DNA from 4 places in the Streptomyces sp. CNT372 genome. Region 1 is predicted to be linked to each of the others. Evidence: riboswitches for the same ligand, from Rfam matches in the RefSeq annotation. Region 1 holds a riboswitch; each other region holds the start of a gene.
The links. A riboswitch is a leader RNA that binds a small molecule or an ion and turns the genes downstream of it on or off. The one in region 1 is predicted to bind cyclic di-AMP.
Positions count from the first base shown of each region.

Region 2: it holds a riboswitch for cyclic di-AMP, as region 1 does, so the genes downstream of both, C593_RS0111395 (C40 family peptidase) here and C593_RS0108375 (LysM peptidoglycan-binding domain-containing protein) in region 1, are expected to answer to the same signal.
Region 3: it holds a riboswitch for cyclic di-AMP, as region 1 does, so the genes downstream of both, C593_RS0105320 (M23 family metallopeptidase) here and C593_RS0108375 (LysM peptidoglycan-binding domain-containing protein) in region 1, are expected to answer to the same signal.
Region 4: it holds a riboswitch for cyclic di-AMP, as region 1 does, so the genes downstream of both, C593_RS0120510 (LysM peptidoglycan-binding domain-containing protein) here and C593_RS0108375 (LysM peptidoglycan-binding domain-containing protein) in region 1, are expected to answer to the same signal.

Region 1 is NZ_KB897779.1:92,624-96,313, reverse strand. It holds gene C593_RS0108385 (cytochrome P450) at 1-306, shown strand, start outside; gene C593_RS0108380 (transglycosylase family protein) at 446-1,468, shown strand; cyclic di-AMP (ydaO/yuaA leader) riboswitch at 1,743-1,916, shown strand; gene C593_RS0108375 (LysM peptidoglycan-binding domain-containing protein) at 1,920-2,600, shown strand; gene eno (phosphopyruvate hydratase) at 3,014-3,690, shown strand, end outside.
Region 2 is NZ_KB897780.1:217,923-221,612, reverse strand. It holds gene C593_RS0111400 (hypothetical protein) at 184-537, shown strand; gene C593_RS0111395 (C40 family peptidase) at 729-1,919, opposite strand; cyclic di-AMP (ydaO/yuaA leader) riboswitch at 1,922-2,084, opposite strand; gene pcrA (DNA helicase PcrA) at 2,318-3,690, shown strand, end outside.
Region 3 is NZ_KB897777.1:598,832-602,521, reverse strand. It holds gene C593_RS0105325 (PrsW family intramembrane metalloprotease) at 1-489, shown strand, start outside; gene C593_RS0105320 (M23 family metallopeptidase) at 709-1,758, opposite strand; cyclic di-AMP (ydaO/yuaA leader) riboswitch at 1,770-1,925, opposite strand; gene C593_RS0105315 (PP2C family protein-serine/threonine phosphatase) at 2,140-3,366, opposite strand; tRNA gene C593_RS0105310 (tRNA-Met) at 3,605-3,678, opposite strand.
Region 4 is NZ_KB897785.1:44,458-48,147, reverse strand. It holds gene C593_RS0120520 (ABC transporter permease) at 1-220, opposite strand, end outside; gene C593_RS0120515 (ABC transporter permease) at 217-897, opposite strand; gene C593_RS0120510 (LysM peptidoglycan-binding domain-containing protein) at 1,096-1,866, opposite strand; cyclic di-AMP (ydaO/yuaA leader) riboswitch at 1,869-2,068, opposite strand; gene C593_RS0120505 (pyridoxamine 5'-phosphate oxidase family protein) at 2,386-3,087, opposite strand; gene C593_RS0120500 (CBS domain-containing protein) at 3,357-3,690, shown strand, end outside.

The sequences.
Region 1 (3,690 bases):
GCGGCCGGCGACCCGGTGCTCGTGGTGCTCGCGGCCGCCGACCGGGACCCCGCGCGATTCGCCGAGCCGGACACCCTCGATCTGTCCCGCCGGGACAACCAGCATCTGGGGTACGGGCACGGCATCCACTACTGCCTGGGCGCCCCGCTCGCCCGCCTGGAGGGGCAGACCGCGCTGGCGACACTGCTGACCCGGCTGCCCGATCTGCGCCTTGCGGGTGATCCGGGTGATTTGCGGTGGCGTGGGGGGCTCATCATGCGCGGATTGCGCACTCTGCCCGTTGAGTTCACGCCCCAAACAAACTGACGGTTCGTCAATTCTGTGACTTTCACGTGATCTGCGCTGCATCGACTTGTGACTCACGTTCGAATGCGACTACGTTCACCCCCACCCGGAGACCTCACGAGGTCACACGGGTCCCCGTAGTCACGCGAAAGGCAACTGCATGCTCTCCGGGAACGGACGCCACCGCCGCCCCCGTCAGGCACCGGCCATCGTCGTCGCGGCGGGGGTGACCGGATCGGCCATCGCCATCCCGCTGCTCGGCGCGGGCTCCGCGTCCGCTGCCGACGCCGCCACCTGGGACCGGGTCTCCGAGTGCGAGTCCGGCGGCAACTGGACGATCGACACCGGTAACGGCTACTACGGCGGCCTCCAGCTCTCCCAGGAGAACTGGGAGGACTTCGGCGGCACCGCCTACGCGGAGCGTGCCGATCTGGCCAGCCGGTCCCAGCAGATCGCCGTCGCCGAGAAGGTGCTGCAGGCGCAGGGGCCCGAGGCGTGGCAGGCGTGCGCGGTGGTGGGTGGCCTGACGGCGGACGGGGACGCCGACCCGGGTGTCCAGCCCGGCGACCTGCTCCCCTCCGAGCCCGCCCCCTCCGCCACCCCGGACGCGGACAACGGCGCCGGCTCCGACGCGACGGACGGCGACTTGGCGAAGAGCGGCCCGGCCGGCGAGACCGGCGGCACCGACGGCACCGGCTCCGGTGGGACGGGCGGTGGGACGGGCGCGCCCGAGGGCGGCGCTCCGGACGCCACGGACAAGAAGGAGGGGGAGCCCGCCAAGGAGGTGGACCCCTCCGCCGACGCGGACGCCGACGGCTCCGTCGTCCCCGAGGGCGAGCGGTCCGTGCCCGAGGGCACCGGCAAGCACCGCGGCACCCCGGCCCCCGAGGGGACCGAGCCCCCGGCCTCGGAAGCCACGGATCAGGACAATGCGGACGTATCCCGCGAGAACGGCCACCATGCCTCACGAGGTGACGGATCGGCACGTGACGGCGTGACCGAGGCCGCACCCGAGGGCACTTACACGGTCCAGGACGGCGACAGCCTCTGGACGATCGCCGCCGACCGGGAGGTCCCGGGTGGCTGGGCGGCTCTCTACGCCGCGAACGAGACGACCGTGGGCGACGACCCGGACCTCATCCTCCCCGGTCAGAGCCTCGATCTCGGCCTGGAGCAGGAGTAGTTCGCCCTGTCGTTTCGTCGGGTAATGTCCGTTCTGTGCAAGTGAGACAAGGGTCTCTTTGCCGCAACTGGCCCCTTTCGCCCGCCGATTTCGGTCATCTCGACCGCGACCTGCGGAAACAGCCTGCATTCGCCCGGCGGTTCGTCCGTTTTCTCCCCGATGTTCTTCTTTGAACATCGGGGAGACGTGTGTTTACGGTCGGAACCGCTCACCACCGGTGGGCACCGCTGACCGTCACGCCGAATCCTGCCGTCGGTCGGGGGGAACAGTCGTCGCTGGAACAGCGCCGTAGGCAGGAGCGGGGGACCCAGGTAAGTGCCGGTCCCGGCCGCCCGCGAGGGAGGGCCGAGAACGGCTTGGGGTGAAGCCGCGCACCACGAGTGCGCGGCCGGGCACCTTTCCGGCCCGAACCCGACAGCTCACCTCGTAGGCGTCGGTGAGGAGACGATTCATGCTGCGTTCCGGCATCGCCAAGCACCGCCGTCCGTCGAAGATGACCCGTGTCGCCGCCCTCGTGGGCATCACCGGTGCGGCGGTCGCCGCCCCGCTGATCGGCGCGACCTCCGCCTCCGCCGCCACGGCCTCCGAGTGGGACGCCGTCGCCCAGTGCGAGTCCGGCGGCAACTGGTCCATCAACACCGGCAACGGCTACTACGGCGGTCTGCAGTTCTCCGCCTCCACCTGGGCCGCGTACGGCGGCACCGCGTACGCCGCCACCGCCGACCAGGCCTCCAAGTCCCAGCAGATCGCCGTGGCCGAGAAGGTCCTGGCGGGCCAGGGCAAGGGCGCCTGGCCGAGCTGCGGCGTCAACCTGTCCAGCACCCCGTACGGCGGCGGCGCCGCCGAGCAGCCGAAGGAGCGCGCCGAGGCCCCGACCACCCGCTCCGAGCGGTCCGAGGCCCCGAAGAAGTCCGCCCCGGCCGCCCCGAAGACCGAGTCCGCGCCGAAGGGCGGGGCCAAGGGCTTCAAGAAGGGCGACGGCGAGTACAAGGTCAAGCCCGGCGACACCCTCAGCAGGATCGCCGAGGCCGAGAAGGTCGACGGCGGCTGGAAGAAGCTGTTCGAGCTCAACAAGGACATCCTGGAGAGCGCCGACATGATCCACCCCGGTCAGCAGCTCCACCTGAGCTGACCCCTCCCTCCCGTCACCGGGCGGACTTCCCCCCACCCGCCCCGACGGGCACCGGCTACCCCGGTCCGGCGTGCCTTCCCCCGTACACGCCGGGCCGGGGTTCCGTCCGTCCGGGCGCCGGGGCCGCCCGCCCGCCGAGCCCTCAGGGGCCTTCGGCTGTCCCGGCCGCCCCCTGGGTGCCCGGCCGCCCCCGGAGGTCCGGCAACCGGCTCCGGGACGGCCGCCGGTCCGCCGCCGGACCGGTCCCCGGGCGCGGAGGCTGGGGTTCCACCCCTTTCTCCGCTGTTGATGTCCTTTTCCGTCCCAGGGAGCGGGCATCGGGGGGCCTTTCCCTCCGGTGCGGTTAGGCTCTTGCCGCAAGGCCAAGCAGACCTCTGCACCTATTTCGCGTCACATCCCAGAAGGAGATGCTCGTGCCGTCCATCGACGTCGTCGTAGCCCGGGAAATCCTGGACTCCCGAGGCAACCCCACGGTCGAGGTCGAGGTCGGCCTCGACGACGGCAGCACCGGTCGTGCTGCCGTTCCGTCCGGCGCCTCCACCGGTGCGTTCGAGGCCCTGGAGCTCCGCGACGGGGACCAGAACCGCTACCAGGGCAAGGGCGTCGAGAAGGCCGTCCTCGCCGTCATCGAGCAGATCGGCCCGGAGCTCGTCGGCTACGACGCCACCGAGCAGCGCCTGATCGACCAGGCGATGTTCGACCTGGACGCCACCCCGGACAAGTCCTCCCTCGGCGCCAACGCCATCCTCGGCGTCTCCCTCGCCGTCGCGCACGCCGCCTCCGAGGCGTCCGACCTGCCGCTCTTCCGCTACCTCGGCGGCCCGAACGCGCACCTGCTGCCCGTCCCGATGATGAACATCCTGAACGGCGGCTCGCACGCCGACTCCAACGTGGACATCCAGGAGTTCATGATCGCGCCGATCGGCGCCGAGTCCTTCTCCGAGGCCCTGCGCTGGGGCACCGAGGTCTACCACACCCTCAAGAAGGTGCTGAAGACCAAGGGCCTGTCCACCGGCCTCGGCGACGAGGGCGGTTTCGCGCCGAACCTCGACTCCAACCGCGCCGCCCTCGACCTCATCATCGAGGCGAT
Region 2 (3,690 bases), on a different contig from region 1:
GACCCGGAGGTCACGGGGAGGTGACGCAAGGTGAGGAACTGTCCGAACCCGCCCGGTCCTGTGCGTTCCGGTCGGGTGTTGTGACCGCTCGATGATCGGCAACCGGCGGTCCGGCGACCGGAGACGGAGCTGAGGGTTACCTGACCAGGGGGCGGTGATCCGGCCCCGCATAGGCTCCGGCCCATGGACGTACTGATCAATGTCTTCGTCGCCCTGCACATCATCGGCATCGCGTCGCTGCTGGGCGGTTTTCTCACCCAGATGAAGGCGATAGGCGCCGGCACCGCGCGCTTCACGCCGGCCATGCTGCACGGCGCCGTCACGATGCTGGTCACCGGAGTCGCGCTGGTGGGCCTGAACCAGGCGGACGACCAGACGGTGAACAACCTCAAGATCGGCATCAAGCTGGCCGTCCTGGTCGTGATCCTGGGCCTGGTCTACGTGAAGCGGGACGAGGAGACGGTCGACAAGGCGCTGTTCGGCGCGGTCGGCGGCCTGACGGTGGCCAACGTCTTCATCGCGACGCTCTGGACCTGAGCGGTCCCCGCGCCCTCCGCACCTTTCCGCGCCTCCACGCCTGTGCACCTTCCCCGCGCCTCCACGCCTGCGCCCCTCCGCGCTCGCTCCGCCCCCGCGCGCCCGTGGCGTGCGCGGGGGGGGGGGGGGGGAGAGAGGTGCGGGTCCGGTGAGCCGGCGGCCCGGTGAGGTGCGGTGAGGTCCGGTAGCGGTCAGGCCGGGCGGACGCTGCCGTGGATCGGCATGGAGTAGATGGACTCCTCGCGGACGTTCGCGCCCGGCTTGGGCGCGTGGATCATCGTGCCGTCTCCGGCGTAGATGCCGACGTGGCTGATGTCGTCGTAGAAGAACACCAGGTCACCCGGGCGCAGATCGGCCGTGGCGACCCGGGTGCCGACCTTGACCTGGTCCCACGTGGTGCGCGGCAGGTCCACGCCGGCCGCCTTCCACGCGGCCTGGGTGAGCCCGGAGCAGTCGAAGGAACTGGGGCCCGTGGCGCCCCACACGTAGGGCTTGCCGATCTGGGCACGGGCGAAGGCGAGGACCTTGTCGGCCTTGGCCGCGTACCCGCCGTCCTCCGTGCCGGAGCCGGAGCCGGTGCCCGGGGCCGTTCCGGTCCCCGTCCCCGTGCCCGTCCCCGGCTGCTGGTCCTCCTGCGCTCGGCGGGCGGCCTCCGCCTCCTCCTCGGCGCGGGCCTCCGCCTCCGCCTTGGCCTTGGCTTCCGCCTTGCGGCGGGCCTCCGCCTCCTTCTCGCGCTCGATCGCGGCGAGCCGCGCCTTCTCCTCGGCGGTCAGCCGGGACAGCAGCGAACGCGCCTCGGCCAGCTTGGTCTGCACGGTCTGCTTGCTGGTGCGCAGGGCCTGCTGCGACTCGGTGAGCGACTGGAGCCGCTTGCCCGCCTCCGCGCGCTGCTTCGCCGCGGCGGCCCGCTCGGTCTCGTAGGCCGCGATCGCCGACTGCTGCTGGTCGGTCATGCGGTCCATGAGCCGCGACTGGTCGAAGTAGTCCTGCGGGCTGTCCGCGAACATCAGGGCGGCCGTCGGGGTCACGGCGCCGGTGCGGTACTGGGCCGTCGCGTAGGTGCCGAGCGCGCGGCGGGACTCGTTGAGCTTCTCGGCCCGGTCGGCCGACTGGTCGAGCAGGGTGTCGACCTCGCGGCGCTTCTCCGCGGTCGCCTCGCGGGCCTTGTTGTACTCCTGGGTCGCGCTTCCGGCCTGACGGTAGAGGTCGTCGACCTTCTTCTGGACGTCCTCGATCGAGGGCTTCGGCTCACCGGGGGCGGCCGTCGCGCTCTGTGTCGACAGCAGTGTGACGCCGGCGAGCGCGGCCGTCGTGAAACCGACGGCGGGGGAGGGCTTGATGGTGCGTGTGCGGGTCCTGCGATGCGACGCCAAGGCCGGCATCTCCTTCTTCCGTGGACCGCCTACCGGGTTAGCTGTCGGGTTCGGGCGAACGGAAGATGCCCTACGGGCGCGAGAAACGCGGCCCGATTCACCCCGGTTGATGCGTTTTTGGGTCCCCGGTTCCGAACTGCCCTGCGAGGAGTACGGATTCGGCGCAGCCGGCCCGTCCGACGCGGTTCGCCGGGAGGGTTGCGGGCCGTCTGATCGAGCACGCTAACCAATTCGTGTGTGTGCTGTGAAGGTTGGTGTTCGATATGTCCGATACATTTTCGTGACCTTTCTCGGGGCGTGTCGTTGTGACCCCGTCCCGGAGGCGTCCGGTCACACACCGTGCACCGGCGGGCATTCCCGGAAGCGCGGCCCGGAGTGTCCGTCCCTCCGCCTAGACTCGGTAGGCGATGAGCAGCCTCTTTGACGACAGCTTCCTGACCGGCCTGACGCCTCCCGACGAGGAGCCGCACGGGGACGAGCACGCTCCGCCGCCGCCCGGGGAAGCGGCCGCGGAGCCGATCCCGGACGACCTCTTCCAGGGCGCGTACGACGTGCCGCCCGCCCGCGACGGCTACTACCGCGACGGCGCCCCCCGCCCCGCCGTGGACGCCGCCGCCCTGCTCGAAGGGCTGAACGAGCAGCAGGGCGCGGCCGTCGTGCACACCGGCTCGCCGCTGCTCATCGTCGCGGGCGCCGGCTCCGGCAAGACCCGGGTGCTCACCCACCGCATCGCCCACCTGCTGGCCGCCCGGCACGTCCACCCCGGCCAGATACTGGCGATCACCTTCACCAACAAGGCCGCCGGGGAGATGAAGGAGCGCGTCGAGCAGCTCGTCGGCCCCCGGGCCAACGCGATGTGGGTGATGACCTTCCACAGCGCCTGCGTGCGCATCCTGCGCCGCGAGTCGAAGAAGCTCGGCTTCACCTCCTCGTTCTCGATCTACGACGCGGCCGACTCCAAGCGCCTGATGTCCCTGGTCTGCCGCGACCTCGACCTCGATCCGAAGAAGTTCCCGCCGAAGTCCTTCAGCGCCAAGATCTCCAACCTGAAGAACGAGCTGATCGACGAGGAGACCTTCGCCGACCAGGCGTACGGGGGTGCCTCCCAGGCAGAAGGCTCCGGCGGAGGGTTCGAGAAGACGCTGGCCGAGGCGTACCGGATGTACCAGGCGCGGCTGCGCGAGGCCAACGCCCTGGACTTCGACGACATCATCATGACCACCGTGCACCTCCTCCAGGCCTTCCCGGAGGTGGCCGAGCACTACCGCCGCCGCTTCCGGCACGTCCTGGTCGACGAGTACCAGGACACCAACCACGCCCAGTACACGCTCGTGCGCGAACTGGTCGGCGAGGGCTACGAGGACCTGGCGCCGGCCGAGCTGTGCGTCGTCGGTGACGCGGACCAGTCGATCTACGCCTTCCGCGGCGCGACCATCCGCAACATCCTCCAGTTCGAGGAGGACTACCCGGACGCGACCACGATCCTGCTGGAGCAGAACTACCGCTCCACGCAGACGATCCTGTCCGCCGCCAACGCCGTCATCGAGCGCAACGAGTCCCGCCGCCCGAAGAACCTGTGGACCAACGCCGGCGCCGGCGCCCGGATCACCGGCTATGTCGCGGACACCGAGCACGACGAGGCGCAGTTCGTCGCCGACGAGATCGACCGCCTCACGGACGCGGGCGAGGCGAAGGCGGGGGACGTCGCCGTCTTCTACCGCACCAACGCCCAGTCCCGAGTCTTCGAGGAGATCTTCATCCGCGTCGGCCTGCCCTACAA
Region 3 (3,690 bases), on a different contig from region 1:
GGCTCCACCTCCCTCTTCGGGCCGTGGGGCTTCTACGCGGTGTACGGGGCGTTCATGGTGCCCGCCTTCGGGCTGCTGACCTGGCTGACCATCTGGACCAGGCAGCGGGAGCTGCACACGATATCCACGCACCTCCCGGCCTACGCGGCGGCCGGCTGGCTCACCCCGGCGGAGCCGCCGGCGCTGTCCTCGATGCGCGCGCGGACGATGGCCCGGGACATGGCCCGGCGGACGTACGGCCCGGCGGCCGGGCACGCGGTCTCCGAGTACGAGCGGTTGGCCACCTCCCTCGCCTTCCTGCGCCACCGGGCCCACCGCGGCGCGGCGGGCCCGGACTTCGTGGAGCGCGAGCGGGAGCTGCTGCACCGCCTGTGGCTGCGGCGCGAGGTGGCAGCCCCGGCCCTCGCGTACGCGGCCCGGGCGACGGGCCGGACCGCGTACGTGCCGCCGCACCGGGACTACGACGGCTACAACCCGTACCGCACCTGACCGCCGCCGGACCGCTCCCGGCGCCCCGGACGGCCGCGCGCCACGCCCGGGCCGCCGTATCCGGGCAGCCGTGTCCGGGCAGCCACGCCCGGGCCGCCGCGTCCGCGAGCGCGCCCTCGTGGGCTTCCCCGGAGGCGGAGGCCGGGTTCACGGAACCACAACGCCCCGCCCGGAGCCGCCTGTTCAGCGGCACTCCCGGGGCGGGGCGTGGAGGTGGTGTCAGACGCTCAGGCCCTTGCCCTGCAGCCAGGCGAGGGGGTCGATCCCGGCGCCGCCGGGGGTGTGGACCTCCAGGTGCAGGTGCGGCCCGGTGACGTTGCCGGTCGCGCCGACGCGGCCGATGGTCTCGCCGGTGGTGACCTTCTGCCCCGCGCTCGCGGTCATGGAGGACAGGTGCGCGTAGAGCACCTCGGTGCCGTCCTCCAGCTCCAGCAGGATGCGGTAGCCGTAGGAGCCGGACCAGCCGGCCGCCTTCACGGTGCCGCCGTGCACGGCCTTCACCGGGGTGCCGGTGGGGGCGGCGAAGTCCAGGCCGGTGTGCTGCCCGGAGGACCACATGGCGCCGGACTGCCCGTAGGTGGAGGTGAGGGTGTACGAGGAGGTCGGGAGGGACCAGCTCGCGGCCAGCTTGGCGAGGCGCTCCGCCTCGGCCTTCGCCCGCGCGGCCTCCTCGGCCTTGCGCTTCTCCTCCGCGGCCTTCTTCTCGGCCTCGCTCTGCTGCTTCTTCGCCTCGGCGGCGGCCTGTTCGGCGGCCGCCTTCTCCGCGGCGGCCTTGGCTTCGGCGTCCGCCTCGGCGCGCTGCTGCTCGGCCTGCTGGAGGATGCGGGCGCGCAGGGCCTCGCCCGCGTTGGCGCCCTGCTCGGCCCCGGCGACGGTGCCCGTGTCGGCGACCTGGGTCATCGCGGTGAGGGGCGCGTGGGCTGTGGCGGTGTCCGTCCCCGCGTCCTCGGAGATCAGCGAGCCCACGCCCGGCAGGGAATCCGCGTCGGGGAGATTGTCCGTGACGACATCGGGAAGGGATATGGAGACGGCGGGCTTGTCCTGCGCGGTGGCCATGCCACCCGCGCCGACGGCGGCGATGACACCGACGCCGAGGACGGTGGAGCTGCGCGCGAGACCGCCGCGCTGCTTGGCCACGCGGTGCCGGCCGCGAACCGGGCGGATGGACTCCTCGGTGGGATTCCACTCCCCCGGCGAGCGCTCCGGGGCGTCACCGCCGAATCGGGAGGAGACCGACGGAGCCTCGGGAGCAGGCATGTTGGACGCCACGAAGGCGTACTCCTTTCCTTCCTTCTCGCCTACCGGGTTAGCTGACGGGTTCGGAGCAGGAAGGTCTCCTACGGGTGCCTCGGCCGCACAACTGCGCGGCAGAGATGCCCGATTCACCCCAATGAGTGGTTCCCCGGTTCCCTTGCGGAATTCGGCGCGTGCGCGCGGCGCCGCCACTGGCGGCGGCTGGGACGACCGCGCTGCGTTATCGAACGTTAATAGACGGCCGGGTCGGAATCCAAGCCGTTCCCACTGATCGTTAACGACTGTGGCCAGGACTTTCCGGGACAGAAGCAGCCGGAATCGGGCGAGTTGATCACGCTTCGGTCTCGGAAGAATTCTGATGCCCCGTCATATGCCGTATGCGGTGGCACGGGACGGCTACGGACGGTACCTGCGCCGTACCCGTACGCCACGCCGCCCGGCGGTCGCCGCGATGGCGCCCTGTTCGCGGGGCGGGGCCACCACCGGCACCGTGCGGCGGCGCTCCGGCTGCCCGGCGGCCGGCCGGTTCACCGCGAGCAGCGCCATGTCGTCGCTCGACCCGCCGCCCGTGTAGCGGCGCACATCGTCGACGAGGGCGTCCAGCAGATCGTCCGGCTCCGGGAAGATCGCGCCCCGCAGCCGATCGACCGGGTCGTAGAAGACCCCGGAGCCGTCCCGGGCCTCGGAGAGCCCGTCCGTGTAGAAGAGCAGCGTGGAGCCGGCGGGCAGCGGATAGGTCTCGGCCCGGTCGGGCCAGCCCGCCAGGTCCGCCATCCCCAGCGGCAGCGCCGGCTCGGCCGGCTGGAGGAGTTCCACCCGGCCGTCGGCGTGCAGGACCAGGGGGTCCGGGTGGCCCCGGTTCACCAGCCGGACCGTGCTCGCCCCGACGACCTCCCCGTCCCGTACCGCCGGGATCTCCGCCAGCACGGCCGTGGTGAACCCCTCGAAGGACTCCAGCCCCGCCCGTCGCGCGCTCTCCCGCTGGAGCGCCCGCTCCAGCCGCTGCGCCACCTCCTCCAGGCTCCCCTCCTGGTCGGCGGATTCCCGGAACGACCCGATCAGCACGGCGACGGCCTCCACCGCCTCCATCCCCTTGCCGCGCACGTCCCCGACGAACAGCCGGACCCCGTGCTTGGTCTCCTGCACGGCGAAGAGGTCGCCGCCGATGAAGGCGTCCGCCTGGGCCGCCTCGTAGCGGGCGGCGATGTGCAGCCCGGCGATCCGGTCCTCGGGGGTGGGCAGCACGGCCCGCTGCGCGGCCTCGGCGATCACCCGCGCCGAGGCCAGCCGCTCGCTGCCTCTGCGCACCACCCGGTTGACGAGCAGGGCCACGGCGGACACCGTGAAGACCGTGCTGATCTCGGTGAACGAACTGATCTCGGTGACGTTGTCGTCGTAGAAGTGCAGCGCGCTGGTGGCCACCACCGCGGCGATGCCGGTGAGCAGCGTCACCACGAAGGAGGCGAGGGAGGCGGCGATCAGCGGGGCGGCCGCGTAGAGGGGGACGGCGGTGAAGCGGGGCGGGGCGAGCGAGTCGTAGAGCACACCGCCGACGAGCATCACGGCGGGCAGGATGCGCAGGTACCACGGAGTCCGGAAGCCGCCGACCTGCTCTCGCCCCACTGCTGCACTCCTGCCGCTTCACCCACGGCCACGGACCGGTGCCGTGCCCTTCCATGCTGCGTGCCCTCGGGCGCCGTGGCGACTTGCCACCGCCCTCCCGCACAAAACACCAGGCCAGCGGCGCGGGCCTGCATCCGGGCGCGGGGCCGGGTCCGGACGGGCCCGGGACCGGCCCTGGACGAGCGAACGGCAGAGGCCCGGCAATCGATCATCGTCGATTCCGGGCCTCTGCCATGAGTAGCGGGGACAGGATTTGAACCTGCGACCTCTGGGTTATGAGCCCAGCGAGCTACCGAGCTGCTCCACCCCGCGTCGGTGAACACC
Region 4 (3,690 bases), on a different contig from region 1:
TGGGGACGGCGCGGCCCACGTTGGAGAGGTTGACGGCGAGTGCGCCGCCCTTGCCGAGGTGGCCGAGGACGAGGGCGACGGGGAGGGCGATCAGGCAGCTGATGCCGAGGCAGACGCCGGTGAGATAGAGGTGCTCGATGAGGCGCTGGGTGATGCCGCCGTCCCCGGACCAGTTCGAGCCGGTGGTGAGCCACTCCCACGCGGCGGAGAGGGTGTTCACGCGGCCCCCTTCCGTGTCCAGGGGGTGAGCAGCCGCTGCACCAGCAGCAGGACCAGGTCGGCGGCGACCGCGATGACCACGCACAGCACGGAGGCGGTGAGCACCTGGGCCTTGAAGTAGGTGTTCATCCCGGACCAGATGAGGTTCCCGAGGCCGCCGTGGCCGACGATCGCGCCGATGGTGACCAGGGAGACGGCCGAGACGGTGGCGATGCGCAGTCCGGCCATGGCGGCGGGGAGGGCGAGGGGCAGTTCGACGGTGCAGAGCAGCCGGACGGGCCCGTAGCCCATGCCGCGGGCGGCCTGCCGGGTCTCCTCGGGCACGGCGCGCAGCCCGGCGAGGATGTTGCGGACGAGGAGGGTGAGCGAGTAGAGGACCAGTCCCGCGACGACCAGGGTGGCGGAGAGTCCGTAGACCGGCAGCAGCAGGGAGAACATCGCCAGGGACGGGATGGTGTAGAGGATCGTCGTCAGGGCGAGGACGGGGGCCGCGGCCCAGCCCCAGCGGCGGGCGGCGACGGCGAGGGGTACGGCGAGGACGAGCCCGATGAGGACGGAGAGGAAGGTCAGCTCCAGGTGCTGGAGCACGGCGTCGACGAGGATCTCGCCGCGGGTGGAGAGGTAGTCGCCGCAGATCCACTCGTTGCGGGCGAGGCAGTCGTCGGGTGGCGCCGTCATCTGTCCATTGCAGCGCGGGCGGAGGACCGCCGCGCGGTCTGGTGCGCTGTCCGGGAGCGGCGGGCGCGCTCGCCGTCAGCGGGGGAATGCGCGGACGCCGGGCGGCCGGACCGTGTGGTGACGGTCCGGACTCCCGGCGTCCGTTGGCTTCTGCAATGCGATGGACGGAGGCCGAATCCGTGAATTCGGCGTCGTCGGTCAGTAGGGACCGTTGACGTTGTCGATCGAACCGTAGCGGTCGGCGGCGTAGTTGCAGGCGGCCGTGATGTTGGCGACGGGGTCGTAGCTGTCCGTCGAGGTACCCGGGACGTGGTACGCCTGGAAGGTCGGGTCGATCACCTGGAGAAGGCCCTTGGAGGGCGTCCCCTTGGCGGCGTTGGAGTCCCAGTTGTTGATCGCCAGCGGGTTTCCGGAAGACTCCCGCATGATGTTGCGGTAGATGCCGTCGTAGCTGCCCGGAATTCCGTGCTGGGCCATGATGTCCAGCGATTCCTTGATCCAGCCGTCGAGGTCGTCGGAGTACGCCTTCGGGGCGGCCTCCGCCTTCTGGGCGACCGGGGTGGCGCGCTTCTCGGAGCGGTCGGCGCGCTCGGCGGGGGCCTTGGCCTTGGTGGCGGCCTTGCCGCCGACGGTCAGCTCCAGGCCGGGGTGGATCAGGGACGGGTTGGCGCCGACGGCCCGGCGGTTGTCCTGGTAGAGCTTCTGCCAGCCGCCTTCCAGGGAGTGCGCGGCGGCGATCGCGGAGAGCGAGTCGCCGGCGACCACGGAGTAGGTGGTGGGCGCCTTCTTCGCGGGGGCGGCGGCCGCGACGGCCTTCGCGACGGCCGGGAGCTCGGCGGCGGGGGCGGCGTTGGCGGTGGCGGCACCGAGGACCGGGAGGGCGAGGGCGGCGGCGCCGGTGCCGGCGGCGACGAGGCGGCGGGCCAGGCGGTTGGTACCGGGGCGGCGGTGCTTGCCGTGTGCAGGCATGAAGAATTCCTCTCCGTCGCCTGCGAGGTGAGCTGTCGGGTTCGGGCTGGAGATGCCCGGCCGCGCTGGGCGCGGCTTCACCCCGAGCCGTCCGGTTGTTCCGTGTGGATTCCGGTCCGGCGACTTACCTGGTTCCCCCGCTCCTGCCGTTACGGGTGATGTGGTCGGGTATCCGGACAGCGGCAGGATTCGGCGTTCCATCCGGAATGCCGTGACCGTAGGCGAGAGGCGCACCGGGGAACAAGCCTGGAATTCACAACCGCAATGTACGCGATCTTAAAGGGCGGGTAAATGATGTTGCGCCCTTCCCGACGGACCGTCAGTTCGCTTGCACGGAAAGCCCTCTGAGGGCGCCCGGGAAGCGCCGGCGGACCGGGCGCGTGACCGATGTCACGGAACGGATCACAAAGAACGCCAGATACGCCATTGCGGATACAAACGGACATTGCGCCGCATGAATACACAGGGCCCCCCTCTCGAAAGAGGGGGTGATTTACTCAATGATGCCCGTTTTGCGAGCTATGCGTTTCCAGGTGCCCCGCGGACCAGAATGCGCCGCCCGGTGACCCGCTCCGGCGCGACGGCGATCCACAGCTCCCTGTCGCCGCCCGCCCACGGAGCGCTGTAAGCGAGTTCGTCGAGGCGGCGGACCGCGTCTTCCTCCGCCACCGTCCGCGCGTCCCCCACCAGCAGCACACTCCAGCCCTGGCTGAACGCCTCGTCGATATGGTCGACCTCGAAGGCGACCTCGCCGCCGGCGGCCCGGCCGGGCAGGGCCCCGGGGGAGGTGCGGAAGGCGACCTCGCCCTCCGAGACCAGGTAGTTCACCGGCAGGATCGCGGGCCCGTCCGGGGTGGTCACGGCGACCCGCCCGACGCCGTGGGTCCCGAGGAGGTCCCAGCACTCCGGCGCGGCCAGCTCCACCAGCTCCGGGTGGTAGCCCGCCCGCCCCAGCCCCTCCGGCAGGTCGGCGCCGCTGCCGGTGAGCGCGGTGACCGTCGTCTCCAGGGCGTCCGCGAGCCGCAGCAGGAACCCCATGCCCGGGGCCGCGGGGTTCTCCTCCAGGTACTGGATGTAGCCGGGGGCCGATCCGGCCCGGGTGGCGACCTCCTCGCGGGAGAGCCCCAGCTCCCGCCGCCGCACTCCGACTCGGCGGCCGATGTCCCCGCCGAGTCGTCCCCGGCCTGCTCCGGATGGCTCCGTGTGCGGTTGTCCCGGCATGGTCGGGCACCTTCTTCTGTCGGTCGGCTTCTTCTGTCGGTCGGTCCGGGTGGGCCGGTCGCCCGGCGCGGACACGGCGCGTACGCCGTCCCGCGCCCACGGTAGTCAGCGGGGGCCGGGCCCGCACGGCGGCGACGCGCGGTCGGCACCCGGCGGCGGAGTCCCGGACAGACTCGGAAATACTGTCCCCAACAGGACCGCACACATGTGGAGGTACCGCGCATGACTCCTCGCACTGACCCGCGCACAGGCCCTGGGGCCGGTGCGGGATGAGACGCCGCTCGGTGGCCGACCTGATGACCCCGCAGGCGGTGGTCGCCCAGCCCGGCACGGCCTTCAAGGAGATCGCCCGGCTGCTCGACGAGTACGGGATCACCGCCGTGCCCGTGGTCGACGAGGAGGGCCGGCCCCTGGGGGTCGTCTCGGAGGCGGACCTGCTGCGCCGGCACACCGGCGGCACCGCCTCCGACACCGCCGAAGGGCTGATGACCAGCCCGGCGGTGGTGGCCCGGCCCGACTGGAGCGCGGTGGCGGCCGCCCGGGTGATGGAGGAGCGGCACATCAAGCGACTGCCCGTGGTGGACGGCACGGGGCGGCTCGTCG